Regions from separate parts of the Paeniglutamicibacter sp. genome, predicted to be linked through region 2. Evidence: riboswitches for the same ligand, from Rfam matches in the RefSeq annotation. Region 2 holds a riboswitch; each other region holds the start of a gene.
What was found. A riboswitch is a leader RNA that binds a small molecule or an ion and turns the genes downstream of it on or off. The one in region 2 is predicted to bind glycine.
Positions count from the first base shown of each region.

Region 1: linked by a shared signal. The riboswitch ahead of ACLQ7E_RS04100 (DUF5058 family protein) and the one ahead of ACLQ7E_RS07235 (hypothetical protein) in region 2 are both predicted to bind glycine.
Region 3: linked by a shared signal. The riboswitch ahead of gcvP (aminomethyl-transferring glycine dehydrogenase) and the one ahead of ACLQ7E_RS07235 (hypothetical protein) in region 2 are both predicted to bind glycine.

Region 1 is NZ_JBKKAP010000033.1:9,628-15,762, forward strand. It holds gene ACLQ7E_RS04090 (DUF4011 domain-containing protein) at 1-3,605, opposite strand, end outside; gene ACLQ7E_RS04095 (nuclear transport factor 2 family protein) at 3,734-4,099, opposite strand; glycine riboswitch at 4,416-4,506, shown strand; gene ACLQ7E_RS04100 (DUF5058 family protein) at 4,679-5,428, shown strand; gene ACLQ7E_RS04105 (hypothetical protein) at 5,457-6,135, shown strand, end outside.
Region 2 is NZ_JBKKAP010000064.1:49,813-55,947, reverse strand. It holds gene ACLQ7E_RS07255 (ATP-binding protein) at 1-434, shown strand, start outside; gene ACLQ7E_RS07250 (SLC13 family permease) at 431-1,993, shown strand; gene ACLQ7E_RS07245 (glycerate kinase) at 2,050-3,279, shown strand; gene ACLQ7E_RS07240 (hypothetical protein) at 3,399-3,800, shown strand; glycine riboswitch at 4,262-4,359, shown strand; gene ACLQ7E_RS07235 (hypothetical protein) at 4,515-4,721, shown strand; gene cycA (D-serine/D-alanine/glycine transporter) at 4,777-6,135, shown strand, end outside.
Region 3 is NZ_JBKKAP010000123.1:527-6,661, forward strand. It holds gene gcvH (glycine cleavage system protein GcvH) at 1-68, opposite strand, end outside; gene gcvT (glycine cleavage system aminomethyltransferase GcvT) at 156-1,268, opposite strand; gene gcvP (aminomethyl-transferring glycine dehydrogenase) at 1,308-4,145, opposite strand; glycine riboswitch at 4,327-4,427, opposite strand; gene ACLQ7E_RS14610 (NADPH-dependent F420 reductase) at 4,742-5,419, shown strand; gene ACLQ7E_RS14615 (VIT family protein) at 5,516-6,135, opposite strand, start outside.

The DNA.
Region 1 (6,135 bases), on a different contig from region 2:
GTGATTCCGGCAAGTTCGCCCAGGCCTGCCATGAGCTTCGCGCACAGTCCACGGGCCTCGATCATGCCGTCCACCAAGGCCACGAGGTGCTGGGCGCTCTCCTCGGTGCCTATCCACCGGCCCCCGAAGTGCTCGCTGATGACCTGCAGGCGGCGCTTCTTCCGGCCCAGCCCCAGGAAGCCGAACCTGTTGGCAACCGTTGCTGCCTCGTGAACCGGGGCAAGATCCATTTCCAATACGGAAGGCGCAACGACATCTGTCAGCCAGCCCATGCGTTGCACCAGGGACCTTGCCTCGGCCAGCAAACCCTCGCTGCGTGACTGCCATTGGGGTGTCGAGGCAGCGTCAAGGACCGGAACCGGGACGTTGCCCTCCAGCAACTGGGCAAGGCGACGCAGGCCTTCGGGTTCAGGGGCACGCTCCATCAGGGAAGCCACGCAGGCATCTCGTCTGACATGCTCCGCACCCTGCAGGGCAAGATCCAGTGCCTCTGCGGCTTCACGCAAGGGTGCCTGCTGTTCAATGGTGATGGGGCCGCCGAGGAATCCCCATGGATGCTCTTCGCGTGGGCGTGCGACCCCGGCCGTTTCGGCCAGTCCTATCAGTGCCTCACGCACCGTAGAGACCTCGGCCGATCCGGCCTGCGCTGCAAAGGGCTCGGGGATCGGCAGCGCCTCAATGGACGGATCCATGGACAGGGCAATGTTGCGCGCACCGTAGGCGGAATAGCCTGCGGCGTTCTCCTCGTGGAGGTCCCGCGCATAGCCGGCCAGCCTGCGCACGGAGGACGTCAGGTCGTTGGCGGCCAGCTCCATCCCCGCCTCGTCGGCGAAGACCAAGTGGTCAAGCGATGCCTTGATCTGGGCGCGCACCGCATTCGGGGACGATCCCTTGTCGTGGAGGTCGAGGGCGAATTCGCCCAGGCCCACCTCGTTCAGGCGCCGGCTCACCACCTCGAGCGCGGCCCGCTTCTCCGCCACGAAGAGTACCCGCTGCCCCGAGGCCATGGCGTGCGCCAGCAGGTTGGTGATGGTCTGCGACTTGCCGGTGCCAGGCGGGCCCTCGAGCACGAAGGTTTGCCCGGCATGCGCGGCGGCGACCGCCTCAAGCTGGGATGCGTCCGCCGGGACCGGGAGCCTGGCAGCCAATTGGTCGAGGTCAATGGACGGCTCGAGAAGATCGGTGTCCGCCGGGTCGGTGAATTCGCTGGTCGGGGAATCAACCAAGTGCTTGACCAACGGCGCGGACATGAAGGTTTCCCAGTTCTCGTCCAGGTCCCTCCACATCCGGAACTTTGCGAATTGCAGGATCGCCAGGTCGACCGTTCCCTCCACGTGGAAGGGAAGGCCGGCCGCAACCAAGGCAGCGCGCAGCGCACCCAGCGCGGATTCGAGGTCGATGCCAGACCCGTCGCGCACCGGGTCCTCGAAACCCGGGACGCGCAAGTTGAATTGCTCGTGCAGTTTTTCGCTCAGGCAGTAGTTCGGGGCGGAGGCACCGGTCTCATCGATTTCGATGCGGAAATGCTTCCCGCGTCCCGCGGGTCGCAGGTTGACGGGGATGAGGAACAACGGCGAACGCAGCGCCCGCCCGTCCATTGACCAGGTCAACGAACCCAGGGCCAGATAGAGGTTGTTGGCGCCGCTCTCGTCAATGATTCTCTTGGCTTGGCTGGCCATGCGGCGCAGCCGCGAGAGGTAGGGCGCGGAATCGAGCCGGGTGTAGGCCCTGCCACGGGACAGCAGCAGCTCGATGCGGCGCTCGACCGGCAGCAGGGTCCCTGACTTGTAGCGTTGCTTGTCGAGCGCGCCGATCTCATCGGCTGGCAGCAACTCGAGGCTCTTGCCGTTGTTGACCAGGTCCTCGAGTCCTGCCATCACGGAGTCCGGGATCGCCAGCGGGATGCGGGAGCGCTCGGTGAAATTCAGCAGGCGGCTGCGCAGGGACAGATCCAGCAACCCGTTCTTCCATGCGGCGATGCGCGGCGGCGCCGTCTTGCCAGTGGTGGTGGGGGTAGGCTCTCGGCGCTCGGATTTTTCCTTGAAGAAGCGTTCCAGGGTGTCCGACCGGGCAGCCCGGTATTCGACGACGACGGGTTTGCCGAACTCCGAGACGCCACGGGCCGGCAGCGGGTTGATGCCGCTGCGCCGCGCCTGGCGGATGTCGATCGCGTAGGCCAGCGAATCTGAGGCAGTCGGAAATTGGGCGTAGGCCTCCTTGGTCGCGGCGGAGGCCTCGGCAATGGACGCGCGCCTGTCGGTGGTGATCGCGGCGGTCTCCACAATGCGCAGGTGGTCGGCGGCGACCAGGTTCGCCAGTGCGCCGGCGCCCTCGGCATCGAGGCTGCTGCTGGGCAGTGCCCCGTCCGGGGTGCGCCAATAGGCCAGGAACGCATGGTCGTGCACTAGCCAGATCACCGAGTTGATGGCCACGCGCTCAAGCAGCGCGGACAAAAGCAGCGTGGTGTCCAGCGCGCTCCCGAACCGATCGGTGACTATCTCCTGGGCACCGCGGATGTACCGTCCCCCGAGATCCGCCAGGTCCCAATTCGCCGGAGGGTTGCCGAAGCGGATGCCGCGGGCGCACATGACCTCGAAGATGCACTCGACGGATTGGTCCACCCGCTCGGCACCGCCCTGGCGGGCATCGAGGGACTCGGCACCGGTGCGCAGGCGGAACAGGTCGCCGGCCTCGGAGAGGATTGCGGTGAGCAACGGGTGCTGCGGCTGCACGAACGCGGCCAGCAGCTCGGCGTTGGCCCGGGTTCCGGCGCCCGGCCAATGGCTTGCCGGCAGCAGTTCGACCGCACCGGATTCTTCGGCAATCAGTTTTCCGTTTTCGGCCACCCTGACAATGAGCTTGCCGGGCCGCCGCGTATCGATCAGCGCGAAGGCCGCCGGATCCAGCGCCACGTCCAAGTCATGGAGCGTGCTGACGCCCGGCGGGAGTTCCAGGCGGCGATCGGCCACCGCGGAGACCGCCAGGTTTCCGCTCATCAACACCGCGGTCACCAGGATCGGGCGCACCTGATCGCCGTGGTTCTCGAGCACCACGCGTTCGAGGATGCGGGCATGGGTGTGGGCGGTGGCGTAGTTGATGGAAGGACTGTGTGCGATGTCGATCCGGACTTGTCCGCCGTTTCCGGTCGTCACTGAATCCTGACCAGCCAAGGTTTCAGGGTCATCGCCCTGTTCTGCCGCGGCAACAGCCAGGTCGCCCACGCGCAGCGCCACGTGCTCCAGGTCCAGGGACAGGAGGAATTCCGCGCAGGCCTTTAGACCCCGTTGAACGTCCTCGGCGCCGAACCCTGCTCCGTGTTCCCAGGCGCTGCAGAGATCCCGCAGCTGACCGGCCAGCTGCTGTTGCTCGGCCGAAATTTCGATCACGTGCCCCGCTGCGCCCGGAGCAGCCATCATCCTGTCGAGTTGGGCGGACAATTCCATGGGGCTGGACGCATGGGCAGACCCCAAGGCGTGGTCGAGCCGATCGAGCAACCCGGTCCAGCCGGCTGCTTGGTTCTGGCGGACGAGGTGATCGGCGATGAACTTCGCCAAGGCACCCGAGACGATGCCCAGTGCCGCACCGACGTATTCCCGCAGTCTCATCCAGTTGCCCATCCCGTTGTTGAACTCCGGTCAACCCGTTCGAAGCTGCCGCTTCCCTCCTAAGAACCTATCCCACATACGGGACTCCCCGCGGATCGCATGGCCTTGCGGGTGCCACGCAACTGCGCCTATTTGTAGTCGTTCTCGGTCAGCTCGATGACGAAGGCGCGGCGTTCGGAGATCAAGGCATCGCGCATCACGAAGACCTCTGCAATGGCCATGCGCAGGGTCTCTCCGTTGGCCCGGTGCGCTTCGCCGACCAGCTCGGCCATCACCTCGTCGTCCTCCTCGACCAGGCGCACTATTTCCAGGACCGGAGGTCCACTGAAATCGGGGCTTTCAATCGCCTGGTCGTAGGCTTCCTTGCCGCTGAGCCGAAAATGGCCGAAGACCGTCCATTCGATGTCCTCGGTGAGGCACGAGAGGATCTGGGCGTGATCCGATTTGTTGAATCCGTCGATGTATTTCCTGACGGTGTCCTTGTTGGCAGACATGTAAATGGCCTCCGGGAATCGGTGTGTGGCCCTTCAATGGGGCAGCCATGAGGGGCCAGGAGTGGCCGCGATGCCGTTTTTCAAGGTTATCCACCAGCGCAGCCCGAGGGAATGGCTGTCCGTCCGAAACCCAGTCGATCCCTGGGGGTCTTCTCGGTCCGGGAAGCAAGCTCCGCCCCATAGGCTGTCCCGGCCGGATCGGAAATACATATTCACGACCGTTCGGTCGGCGACACAAAAGAGTCGCTGTGACCCACGTCAAGTATTGTGGGGTACGAGCGGACAAGCAGCCGCTGACAACTGAATAGTCTTCCGATCACGCGCGGCTGGAGAGTCCCGGACACCACTCGGGCACCGAAGGGGCAAGCACCCGCAATCTCTCAGGTACCAGGAACAGCCGCGTGAGGAAACTCTGGAGAGCAGCTACCGGGACAGGTGGCTCACCGACGAAGCACGCCAGTGCCATGGGGCACTGGTTTCACTTTCAGGTTCAGGACAGAGCGGGCACGGTGGCAACCGGCATCATCACAGGCCAGCTATCACCGCACTGAACCCTTCGATGAACGGTAGAACTCCCCCATGCATGTACCTGCCATAATGCCCGCCGCTGCGGACAGCAACTCCACGGACATCCTCGCCGTCGCCAACTCTCCGGTCCTCTGGGCCTGCGCCATCGGCGTTTTCCTGGTCATCATTGTTCAGAGCGTCATCTACATGAAGGCCGCCAAGACGGCAGCGCCCCACATCGGGATGACGCAGGCCGAGCTCAAGACCAGCTTCCGCGCCGGCGCCATCTCGGCACTGGGCCCCTCGCTGGCCGTGGTCTTGGTCGCCGTCGCACTGCTGACAATCTTCGGCACCCCTGCGGTGCTGGTGCGCATCGGCCTGATCGGGTCGGTGTCCTACGAAACCGCCGCGGCAGCCATCGCCGCCAAGACCGCCGGCGCCGAACTCGGCGGCCCCACCTACACCCAGGCGGTCTTCGGTCTGGCCTTGGCCGCCATGAGCCTGGGCGGAGCCATGTGGATGATTGCCACCCTCATCCTCACCCCGCTGCTCAAGCGCGGCGACTCGGCACTGCGCAAGGTCAACCCCGCCATCATGATGGTGGTCCCCGGTGCCGCCATGGTTGCCGCATTCATGGTCTTGGGCATTGGCGAACTGCCCAAGTCGTGGCTGCACGTTGTCGCCTTCGTGTCCTCGGCCGCGATCATGACCGTCCTGATGGTCATCGCCAAACGGGTCAACAGGCCATGGATCAAGGAATGGGCACTGGGCATTGCCATCCTGCTTGCCCTTGCCATCACCTACGCCGCCACCCGCCTCTAATCGCAGCCAAGATTCCCAGGAGCACATCATGAGCAAAGCAACAGAGCTGCACGAGGCGCTTGGCGCCTTCGACAAGACCACTTCCCGCTGGGGCAGGATCACCATGATCATTGGTCTCTTCTTCTCCCTGGCGGCCCCCGCCTACCTGGTCTTCTTCGCCGGCCTGGACATCGAGGTCGCCGGAATCATCACGGCCTTCGCCGCGCTGGCAGCGGTCTTCGGCGTCATCTGGATCGTTGAGCCGTTGACCTACTTCCCGATCCTTGGCGCCTCCTCGATGTACCAGGCGTTCATGATCGGCAACATCTCCAACAAGCTGCTGCCGGCAGCGATGATCGCCCAGTCGACCATCGGCGTGAAGCCCGGCACCCGCAAGGGCGAATTGGCCTCGGTCGCCGCCATCTGCGGAGCGGCAACCGTCCACCTGGCATCCCTCTTCATCTTCGTGGGCCTGATGGGCACGTGGCTGGTCAGCGTGATCCCGGTCGACATCATCCAGACCGTCCAGTTCTACATCCTGCCGACCGTCATGGGTGCCGTGGTCGTCCAGGCCATCGTGAGCCAGAAGGCCCCCCGCTCCGCCGTGATCGCGCTCGTGGTCTCGCTGATCGTGGTCTTCGCGATGGTCCCGTACATCCCCAAGATGAACCTGTTCGGCACTGCCGTTGCCGTGATTGCCACGGCGGCCCTCGCCTGGGTGTTCCGCG
Region 2 (6,135 bases):
TCCGCATCGAGGCGACCGGTCATGCCGACGCGTGGCTGGATCGGATCCGGATCGCCGATGCGGTGCGCCAACTCATCGAGAACGCTGTCGCTCACACCGCACCGGGCGACACCATCCGCATTGGCTCCTCGGTCGCCGACGGGTTCGCCAGCTTCTGGGTGGCCAATCCGGGCCCGCCGCTGGATCCCGAGCGGGCCTGCGCACTGCTCGATAGCTACCGCAGCGCGGAGGGCACAGCCCCCGGCATGGGCCTGGGTTTGGCCGTGGTCAAGGCGGTTGCCGAAGCCCACCAGGGCACCGCCTGGGTCGAATCCGGGGACGGGGCCGGCACCCGCTTCGGGCTCACGTTGCCGCTGGAGACCCTGGCGCCCGCCCGCCGTTCCGACGATGCGTTCGCCGACCGGCTCGCCGCCACCCTCGGGGAGGAATCATGAATACCACCGACACCGACACCGCCGGCCCCTCCCGATTCCGCTATGCGACGGCAGCCCCGGCTCCCAAGGAAGCGACCGCGGACGTCGGCCCAAGGCGGCCGCGATGGAACCGCCGCAGCATCGCGGCACTGCTCGCTGCCGCGCTGTTGGCAGTGTTCCTGCTCTGGTGCGCAACGAGCGCCTTCGGCCCGGCAGGCGTGACGGGCCGGGCGCTGCCCGCCCAGGGCGCGCTGACCCTGGCCGTCTTCGCCGTCGCGATCTGGCTGTGGATCTTTTCCCCGGTCGGTGACACCTACGTCGCGCTCGGTGCCGCACTGTTGCTGGTGCTGATGGGCGTGCTGCCCGAGGACGAGTTGTTCGCCTCGCTCGGCGAGGACACCATCTGGCTGATGCTAGCGGCGTTCGTGATCGCTGCAGGGATCACCGCCACCGGGCTGGCCACCCGGGCAGCTGCATACATCGTCGCCGGCGCCCGCAGCCCCCGCCAGCTGGTCCACCTGACCACCGGGGTACTGGTCGCCACCGCGTTCGCGGTGCCCTCCACCTCGGGCCGGGCGGCCCTGGCGATCCCCGTGTTCATCGCCCTGGCCCGTGCCCTGCACGAGCTCCGCCGCGTGGTGCTGGCCCTGTCGCTGGTCTTCCCCTCGGTCATCCTGCTCTCCGCCGTCGCCTCCTACCTGGGCGCCGGGGCGCACCTGATCACCAGCCAGATCCTTACCGCCTCCGGCTACGCGGGCTTCTCCTTCGCCGGCTGGCTGCTCTACGGGCTGCCGCTGGCCTTCCTCTCCTCGCACCTGTGCGCCGAGCTGGTGCTCTGGCTCTTCACCCGCCCATCGGACCGGCGGCTGCCGCTGGCGGTCGGCATCGAAACGCTGCAGGAACATTCCCCGGTCCCGCTGACCGGGCCGCTGACCGTCGCCCAGTCCCGGGCCGCCCTGCTGATCTCCGCGGTGGTGGTGCTCTGGTGCACCGAACCGCTGCACCACCTGCACCCTGCAATCGTGGCCCTGCTCGGCTCCCTGCTCGTGGCCAGCCCCGGCTTCGGCTCCGTGCCCCTGGCCAAGGCGCTGAAGGCGGTGCCGTGGTCGATGCTCATCTTCATGGCCGCCACGCTGACCCTGGGCACCGCGCTGGTCGGGACCGGCGCCGCGCAATGGCTGGCGCGCAGCGTGCTGGGCCCCGTCGCCGGGCTCGGCGCTGCGGCACCGTGGGTGTTCACCGTCCTGGTGGTCGTCATGTCGGCCGCCGCCCACCTGGTCATCCAGTCGCGTTCGGCCCGCTCCGCGGTGCTGATCCCGCTGGTCGTCTCGCTCGCCCCCGGCCTCGGGGTCAACGCGGTCGCGATCGCGTTCGCCTCCACCGCCGCGGCCGGCTTCTGCCACACCCTGACCAGCAGCGCGAAACCGGTCAATCTGTTTTCCGACATCGAGGGCGTCGACACCTATGCGCCGGCGGACCTGCTGCGGCTCAGCGCCGTGCTGGGCCCCGTCATGGTGGCCCTCGTGCTGGTCTTCGCCCTCTGGATCTGGCCGGCCATGGGCCTGCCGCTCTTCCTCTAGCCACCGACACCCCAACGCATCACAAGCACCACTCCAACAGATAAGGAACCACCACCATGTCCAACGCCCTGCCCCGACGCATCCTCGTTGCCCCCTCCGGATTCAAGGAATCCCTCGACGCCGCGGCCGTCGCCCAGGCCATCGGCGCCGGCGTCCGACGCGCCCTGCCCGGTGCCGTGGTCAAGGCAGTTCCCATCGCCGACGGCGGCGAAGGCACCGCCGAAACCCTCGCCTGCGCCACCGGCGGCCGACTGGTCCCGGCCCGGGTCACCGGCCCAGTCGGGCAACCCGTCGATTCCCACTACGCGATGCTCGGCGGGGATGCGACAGGCACCGCGGTGGTCGAAATGGCCGCGGCGGCCGGGCTGCGCCTGGTCCCGCGCGATCAGCGCGACCCCGGGATGACCACCAGCTACGGGGTCGGCGAACTCATCGCCGCCGCGATCGATGCAGGCGCCGAAAAGGTGCTCGTCGGTTGCGGCGACTCCGGCACGTCGGACGGCGGCATGGGCGCGCTGCAGGGACTCGGCGTGCGGATCCTGGACGCCGCCGGGCGCGAGGTCCCGGCCGGCGGCAACCACCTGGCGCGCATCGACCGGCTCGACCTTTCCGGGCTGCACCCGTCCATCGCTGCGGGGACGGTGGAGATCACGCTCGCACTGAACCAGCACAACGTTCTCACCGGTCCGCGCGGCGTGGCCCGGGTCTTCGGCCCGCAGAAGGGCGCCACCCCCGATCAGGTCGAGGCGATGTCCGCCGGCTTCGAGCACTGGGCGGCGGTGCTGCGCCGCGATTCCCTGGATTCCGCCCGCGGCACCGACTTCGCGAACGCACCGGGAACCGGTGCCTCCGGCGGGCTCGGCGCCGGGCTTGCGGCCCTCGGGGCGGTGCTGATGCCGCGCTTCGAGGCGATCCTGGATTCCGGGCTGGCAGGCATCGACCTGGACTCGCTGCTGCGCGGTGCCGACCTGGTGATCACCGCCGAAGGGGCAATCGACTTCCAAACGCCCAAGGGAAAGGTCCCCGCCGAGGTCGCGCGCCGCGCGGCGCTGCACGGGGTGCCGGTGGTGGCCCTGGCAGGGACGCTGGGCAAGGGCTGCCGCGACGTCCACGACATCGGCATCGATGCGATCGCCTCGATCGTCCCGATCCCGATGACGCTGCAGGAGGCGGTGGACGACGGGGAGCGCCTGCTCATCGAGGCTGCGGAGCGCTTCATGCGCACCATCATCCTGGGCGCCTCCATGGCAGCGGCCCGGCTGAGCCCGCGCGACGCCTGGTATTAGGCCCGGTCCGGGCGGGGCCGCCTGGAGACGTTGCGGCCGTGCCCTTTCGCGGCCCGTGTGCGTCGGCTAGGCTGGCCGCGCCGGGGTCCATCGCCCCGTCCGCCGACCAAGGAGGAAGCATGAATGCCGTCAACTGGGATTCCGTCCCCGTGGCAGACCCGCCTCCAGGCGCGGTCGAGGTGCCACCCAGCGGCTTCGGATTCCTCGCCGTCGCCGGCATTCTGGAGCTCGGAGTGCCGAACGTCGTCTATCGCCTTCCGCGCGAGGTCAGGCCAACGGACATGCCGGGTTCCGGGACGGCCACCAAGGACATCTCTGCCTATCTGGCCGACGTCGGCATCTCCGGCCCCGCCGACCCGCTGGCCCACTGCTGGTTCATCGTCCCGCCGCCGTCAATGCCAACAGAAGGGTTCTGGGACGCGCTGGACGAAGCCGAGCCGCTTCGCCAGGCAAGGACCGGCCCCCTGGGGCGCCGGGAGGGCCTGCACGCGGCTCTGCAGATCCTTTATTCCAACAGCTGACCGGTCCGCGTCAGGTTCTCGGCAACGCAGCGGGATCGCAGTCTGTTCAGGATCGGGACCATGGCTGTACACGGAGCGCGTCGGAGGCGCGGGGTCCCGCAATGTGCGACCGCACTTGACGTCGCCAATGGCCACAGGCTGCCGACGCTGGGAACGCCCGCGCGCCGCCACGGTCAATAATCGCCAGTCTTTTTTACGGAGGGAAACCGGGAGCCGGTGGGGAATGTGCGGCATCCGGATAGGGTCGTGTCGTTCTCGGCGGTCGTCGGCGGGTGGTCCAGTTGTTCCTCTGCCAACGCGCACCCCCCTTCCCCTCATGACAAATGTGACGCAACTTCGTAGCGCATCAAATCCCATGTCAGCGGGCTGTTCCTAATACGCTTCGACACAAAGCCTGCTGTGATTTGCACCACACGGATGCACCGCGTAAGTTATGACTGCAATCACAAACAACTTGCCGTTGACACGTGGCGGGAGAGTCCCGTCCACACCATGGACGGGCGCCGTAGGAGCAATTCCTCCCCAGGAAACTCTCAGGCACCCGTACCGCCACGAAGAGGCAAATCTGGAAAGCAGCACGTTGCAATGCGTGCTCACCGAAGGAGCAAGTCCCACCCCTCGCGGGCCGGGATGGAAACTCTCAGGTACTCATACAGATTGGGGAGGATCCAAGAACAGCGCGGCGTCGTCCGCGCGCGATTCGGGAGTTCCTCCATGATGCTAACCACCCACGCCACTGCCCGGTCGCCCTTCGGCGCGCCCGCCGGCCTGCTCCGCGATCCAGCTGTGCTGGATCCGGAGTTTGCCGCGCGCATCGCCGCTGGGCTCTCCTGCAAGCGCAACGGCATGGGAATGGTTGCTTCGGAGAACAATGCGGAGGGCTCGATTCAGGGCCTCGCCCCCGTCGGCGATGACCTCTAGGGAATCGTCCATGGCACGCCACCGAAGCACCAGCACCCATCTGGAAGGCAATAGCATGAGCAACAACAGTTCCGCGCCCCACCTCGAACGAGGGCTCTCCAACCGCCACATCCAACTGATCGCGCTCGGCGGGGCCATTGGCACCGGCCTGTTCATGGGCTCCGGCAAGACCATTGCGGTTGCCGGACCGTCCGTCATCTTCGTGTACATGATTATCGGATTCATGCTGTTCTTCGTAATGCGCGCGATGGGCGAATTGCTGCTGAGCAACACCAACTACAAGAACTTCTCCGACTTCGCCGGGGACATCCTGGGCCCGTGGGCGGCATTCTTCACCGGCTGGACCTACTGGTTCTGCTGGGTCGTCACCGGCATCGCAGACGTCGTGGCGATCTCCCACTATGTGGCGTTCTGGTGGAAGGACCTGCCGCTGTGGATCCCCGCCGTGGCCTGCATCCTGTTGCTGGTGGCACTTAACCTGCCGAGCGTGAAGAACTTCGGCGAGACCGAGTTCTGGTTCGCGCTGGTCAAGATCGTCGCCATCGGCGCGCTGATCGTCGTCGGCCTTGTCATGATCATTACGGGGTTCGAAAACAACGGCGCCACGGCCTCCTTTGCGAACCTCTGGAACGACGGCGGGATGTTCCCGACCGGCTTCATGGGCTTCGTCGCCGGCTTCCAGATCGCAGTGTTTGCGTTCGTCGGCATCGAGCTGGTGGGCACCACCGCCGCCGAGACCAAGGACCCGGAGAAGACCCTGCCGCGTGCCATCAACTCCATCCCGATCCGCATCCTCTTCTTCTACGTCGGCGCCCTGGTCATCCTCATGGCGGTCCAGCCGTGGAACCTGTTCAGCGCCGAGGAGTCCCCGTTCGTGGGCATGTTCGCCATGGCAGGCCTGGTCGGCGCCGCAGGCATCGTGAACTTCGTGGTGCTCACCTCGGCAACTTCCAGTGCGAACTCCGGTATCTACTCGACGTCCCGCATGATCCACGGACTGGCTGAGGAAGGCGACGCCCCCAAGGGCTTCGCGAAGCTCTCCCGGACCAAGGTTCCGCGCAACGCGCTGCTGTTCTCCTGTATGTTCCTGCTCGCCGGCGTGGCACTGCTCTACGCCGAGGGCGGCGTGGCCGAGGCCTTCACCTTGGTCACCACCATTTCGGCTCTTTGCTTCATGTTCGTCTGGTCGATCATCCTGATCAGCTACCTGGTCTACCGCAAGCGCCGCCCGCAGCTGCACGCGTCGAGCAAGTTCAAGATGCCCGGCGGAACGTTCATGCCCTACGTGGTCCTGGCCTTCTTCGGCTTCATCCTCTGGGCCCTGACCACGCAGGCCGACACCCTGTCGGCGCTGCTCTTGACCCCGATCTGGTTTGTGGCACTGGGGATCGGCTACGCGATCCTGCGAAGCAAG
Region 3 (6,135 bases), on a different contig from region 2:
GTCGGGGTCGAGGCGTCGACCCATTCGTGCTCGGCCGAGTAACGAAGGGAGGCAAGAACCTTGCTCATGGGGGGTGTTTCCTCTCAAAGAATGTGGGTATTAAGTTAAGCCGGCTGTCGGTGGCGTAGGCGCTTTGCGCCCCGCCACCGACAACGTTACTTGGCTCGGGTGTAGAACGGCAGTGTGACGACTTCAAATGCCTCGGGCTTGCCACGCAGGTCAACATCGACCTTCGTGCCAACTTCGGCAAACTCCGGTGCCACGTACGCCATGGCCACCGGGTAGCCCAGGGTCGGCGAAGGCTGGCCGGAGGTGACGGCGCCGATCTGCACGCCGTCGACGGACACCGGGTAGCCGCCGCGGCCGGCGCGACGTCCCAGGCCCTTCAGGCCCACCAGGACCCGCTTGGCGCCTTCGGCCTTGATGGCCTCCAGTGCCTTGCGTCCCACGAAGTCCTCTTCCTTCTTGAAGGACACGATCGGGCCGAGGTTGGCCTCGAACGGGTTTCCCTCAAGGGAAAGCTCGTTGCCGTACAGCGGCATGCCGGCTTCCAGGCGCAGCGAGTCGCGGCAGGCCAGGCCAGCGGGGATCAGCCCGTGGTTGGTGCCAGCGGCCATCAATGCGTCCCAGAGTTCCGGGGCCAGCTCGTTGGGCACGTACAGCTCGAAGCCGTCCTCGCCGGTGTAGCCGGTGCGGGCCAGCAGCACGTCGATGCCCGCGACAGTCGTCTCGTCGGCGGCGTAGTAATTCATGTCCGACACCAGTGCCTTGGCGGATTCCTCGACCAATTCGTGCAGGATGGCAACCGCGTTCGGGCCCTGCACTGCGATCAGCGAGGTCTGCGCGGAGGCATCGGTGACGGTGACGTCGAAGCCCGCGGCGCGTTCGGCCAGTGCCGCGGCAACCACCGGGGCGTTGCCGGCGTTGGGCACGACGAGGAACTTTGCCTCGCCGCGGCGGTAGGTGATCAGGTCATCAATGATTCCGCCGGCTTCGTTGCAGATCACCGAGTACTTGGCCTTGCCGACCTTCATCACGGCCATGTTGCCGGCCAGCGCGGTGTTCAGGAAGGTTGCGGCGTCGGGTCCCTCGACCCAGACCTCGCCCATGTGGGAGAGGTCGAACAGGCCGGCGGTGGCGCGCACCGCCTTGTGCTCGGCTAATTCCGAACCGTACTTCAGCGGCATGTCCCAGCCGCCGAAGTCGGTGAAGGATGCGCCAAGTTCCGCATGCTTTGCATGCAGGGAGGTTTTCTTCGGGTCGCTCATCAAGCTACCTTTCGTGGGGCTCAAAAATGAGTGGCGGAATTAGTTTTCGAAGGCTTCGGGTGCCGGGCAGGAGCAGATCAGGTTGCGGTCTCCACCTGCGCCGTCGATGCGTCCCACGGCCGGGAAGTACTTGTCCATGCGCAGGGCGCGTACCGGGAAGGCTGCCTGCTCGACGGTGTACTTGCGGTCCCAGGCGCTGTTGACCACTGCTGCCACGGTGTGCGGGGCGTTGCGCAGCGGGGATTCCTCGATGGAGAAGTCACCGGCCAGCACCTGCTGCATCTCGGCGTGGATCGCGATCATGGCTTCGATGAAGCGCACGATCTCGCCCAGGTCCTCGGACTCGGTCGGCTCCACCATCAGGGTGCCGGCGACCGGGAAGGACAGGGTCGGAGCGTGGAAACCGTAGTCGATCAGGCGCTTGGCAACGTCCTCGGCGGTGACGCCGGTCTTGTTGGTCAGCTCGCGCAGGTCCAGGATGCACTCGTGCGCAACCAGGCCCTTGTTGCCGGTGAACAGGATCGGGAAGTACTCGTTGAGGCGCGAAGCGATGTAGTTCGCCGAAAGGATCGCGGTCTTGGTGGCGTCGGTCAGGCCGTCGCCGCCCATCATTGCGATGTAGGCCCAGGAGATCGGCAGCACGCCGGCGGAGCCGAACATGGTGGCGACCACCGGGATGCCGTCGCGCATCGAGTAGCTGCCCGAGGCGTCGCCCGGCAGGAACGGGATCAGGTGCTCGGCAACGCCGATCGGGCCCACGCCCGGTCCGCCGCCGCCGTGCGGGATGCAGAAGGTCTTGTGCAGGTTCAGGTGCGAGACGTCGCCGCCGAACTTGCCCGGCTGGGCGAGGCCGACCAGGGCGTTCATGTTGGCGCCGTCGATGTAGACCTGGCCGCCGGCTGCGTGGATCTTTTCGCAGACCTCGCGCACGTCGGCGTCGTAGACACCGTGCGTGGAGGGGTAGGTGATCATGATGGCTGCAAGGGTGTCCTTGTTGGCCTCGATCTTCGCGTCCAGGTCGGCCGCGTCGATGGAACCGTCGGCAGCCGTCTTGACCACGACGACCTTCATGCCTGCAAGCACTGCGGACGCGGCGTTGGTGCCGTGTGCGGAGGCCGGGATCAGGCAGACGGTGCGCGCGTCATCGCCGTTGGAGAGGTGGAATCCGCGGATGGCCAGCAGGCCCGCGTACTCGCCCTGCGAACCTGCATTGGGCTGGATGGAGACGCCCGCGTAGCCGGTGATGGTGGTCAGGCGGCCTTCGAGGTCGGTGATCAGTTCGCGCCAGCCCTCGGTCTGGTGGGCCGGGGCGTACGGGTGGATGGAGGCGAATTCAGGCCAGGAAATGGATTCCATTTCGGCGGTGGAGTTCAGCTTCATGGTGCATGAGCCCAGCGGGATCATGGTGCGGTCCAGCGACAGGTCGCGGTCCGAGAGGCGGCGCAGGTAGCGCAGCATCTGGGTCTCGGACTTGATGGTGTTGAAGATCGGGTGGGTCAGGTAGTCGCTGGTGCGCTGCACGGCGGCGGGCAGTTCGAAGCCCTCGGCCGTGAAGGACTCGCCGGCGATGCCGAAGACGCCGGCGATCGCAGCCACGTGGGCCGAGGTCGTGGCCTCGTCGGTGGAGATGCCCACGGTGGTCGAGTTGACCAGGCGCAGGTTGATGCCGGCTTCCTCGGCCTTGGCGACGATGGCAGCGGCATTCTCGACGGTCACCTGGACGGTGTCGAAGAACGAGTCGGCGGCCAGTGCCAGGCCGGCGCCGGAAAGCGCGGTGGCCAGGGTGCGGGCGTGGTTGTGGGCACGCTGGGCGATGCGCTTCAGTCCGGCCGGGCCGTGGTAGACGGCGTACATCGAGGCGGTGATGGCCAGCAGCGCCTGGGCGGTGCAGATGTTCGAGGTGGCCTTCTCGCGGCGGATGTGCTGCTCGCGGGTCTGCAGTGCCAGGCGGTAGGCAGGGGTTCCGGCGTCGTCCTTGGACACGCCGACCAGGCGGCCGGGCAGCGAACGCTCCAGGCCGCTGCGCACGGCCAGGTAGGCTGCGTGCGGGCCGCCGAAGAACAGCGGCACGCCGAAGCGCTGGGTGTTGCCAACTGCGATGTCCGCGCCCTGGTCACCCGGGGCCACGATCATGGTCAGGGCCAGGATGTCGGCGGCGATGGTGATCATTGCGCCGCGTTCCTTGGCGGCGGCAATGATGGCGGCGTGGTCAACCACGGCGCCGTTGTTGCCCGGCTGCTGCAGCACGATGCCGGAGATATCACCCTCAGGCAGGCCAGCGGACAGGTCGGCGATTTCGACCTCGAAGCCCAGTGCCTCGGCGCGACCCTGCACCACGGCAATGGTCTGCGGGAAGAGGTTGGAGTCAAGCACGGTCTTGGCGGTGGCCTTGGCCTTGTTGGCACGGCGCATCAGCAGCACGGACTCGGCGACGGCGGAGGCCTCGTCGAGCATCGAGGCGTTGGCGATCGGCAGGGCGGTCAGGTCCATGACCATGGTCTGGAAGTTCAGCAGCGCCTCGAGGCGGCCCTGGGAGATCTCGGGCTGGTACGGCGTGTACGCGGTGTACCAGGCCGGATCCTCGAGCACGTTGCGCAGGATCACCGGCGGGGTGTAGGTGTCGGAGAAACCCTGACCGATCATCTGGGTCTTCATCACGTTCTTGTTCGCCAGCACGCGCAGGTCGGCCAGAACCTCGGCCTCGGTGCGCGCAGCGGGAAGGTCAAGCGGTTCGGACTGGCGGATGTCGGCCGGAACGGCCGTGTCGACGAGTTCGTCGATGGAGGAATAACCAAGCTGGGCAAGCATGGTGTCAATGTCGCTGCCCTGGGGGCCAATGTGGCGGGCGACGAACTCAGCGGACGGGGTCACGGTCATGGGGAACTCCATTGGGTCATCGGCGTGCGGGCACACCGAACGAGCTGCAAGTTCCTCCCCGACCCTGTTGCTTTGACCTGAGAGTTTCCGCGACGCACCAACCCTTTGGAGGGACGGGGCATGCTTGCACCTTCGGTGAGCAGCACCACCGAACGGTGATGTTGCTACTTTCCAGAGTTGCCTCTTCGCGGCGGTACGGGGGCCTGAGAGTTTCCCGGGGAGGAATTGCTCCTACGGCGCCCGACCAACTTACGTTGAACGGGACTCTCCCGCCGCATGTCAGTGGCTATGCCCCCTACGAGGCACGCCCCCCATCCTACCGGCGATGCGTGAGGCAGACAACACGGCCCCGCCCGGGACAGACGAAGCCGTCTTTTTCGCGTCATGTGCCATGCCGGAGGGCTGGACTTGCACCCCGAGCCCATCCATTCAGTTCTTCTCGCCGGGCCGGGAACCGCATATTCGACCCGCGATCCCCTCGCAGACGGCCGCATTCGGAAAGAATTTCAACCCATCCCCAAGAAACACTTGACACTTCAACCAAACAGGGGCTAACGTATTACTTGAAGCTTCAACCAACAGGATTTGAGGATCAGATGAAGAACTTCCTCGCTCGACTCTTCGGAAAGAAGAACACCATGCACATCGACATCACCATCATCGGCACCGGCAACATGGGCCGTGCACTGGCCACCCGCACGATCGCCGCCGGCAAGAGCCTGCAGGTCCTGGCCCGCACGACCGAGACCGCAGCCACGTTCGCTGCCGAATTCGGTGCGGGAGTCGCCAGCGGCAACACCGCCGAGGCCCCTTCCGGACGCATCGTCGTGTTGGCCCTGCCTTTCGACGCCGCCAAGGAATACGTCGCCGCCCAGGGTCAGGCCCTGGACTCGAAGATCCTGATCGACATCACCAACCCGGTGGACTTCGCAACCTTTGACTCGCTGACCACCGCTGCAGGCAGCTCGGCCGCCGAGGAAATCTCCTCACTGACCTCCGCCACCGTCGTGAAGGCCTTCAACACCACCTTCGCCGGACCGCTCACCTCCGGCACCGCCGACAGCGCCCCGCTGGATGTCTTCGTCGCCGGCGATGATTCCGCCCGCGGCGAGGTCGCTGCGTTCGTCACCGCCGCCGGCATGCGCCCGTTGGAAGTCGGCGGACTGCACCACGCCCGCGAGCTCGAGGGCTTCCAGCTGCTGGTCATGGCCATGCAGGTCAACCCCGCACTGCCCGACTTCAACTGGGGCACCGCGCTGAAGGTCGTGGGCTGAACAGCCCCGCACTGAATAACTCCCGATAGTTGAAAGGCGGAACTGCCACCGGCAGTTCCGCCTTTCGCGTCTTGCAGCAGGCTCCGTTGCACCTGGCTAGATGATTCCCGAAACCCCCAGCCACGAACCAATGGCGAAGGTGACGGCGAGCGCCGCCGCTCCGCCGATCAGCACCCGCAGCGTCGGGCGCAGCACCGGGGCACCGCCCAGCCGCGCGCCCATCGCCCCGGTCACCGCCAGGGCCAACAACACCGCCGCAAAAGTCACCGGGATCCGCAGCCCCACGGGCAGGAACACGGCAGTGGCAAAGGGCAACGCGGCACCCACCGTGAAGGAGATGGCCGAGGCAATGGCGGCATTCCACGGATTGAGCACCTCATCCTCGTCGAGTTGCAGCTCGGCATCGAGGTGCGCCTTGAGCACATCATGTTCGGTCAGCTCCAGGGCAACCTGCTGCGCCGTTGCGGGACTCAATCCCTTGGCCTCGTAGAGCCCGGCCAGTTCCGCCAGTTCCTCCTCGGGCATCTCAACCAGTTCCCGGCGCTCCTTTTCAATGAGCGCCTTTTGCGAGTCCGCCGAGCTGGACACCGAGACATACTCCCCCAGCGCCATGGAAATGGCGCCGCCGATCGCCGCTGCGGCACCGGCCACCACCACCGGCCCCGTGGCGGTCGTGGCACCGGCAACACCGACCACCACGGCCGCCACCGAGACGA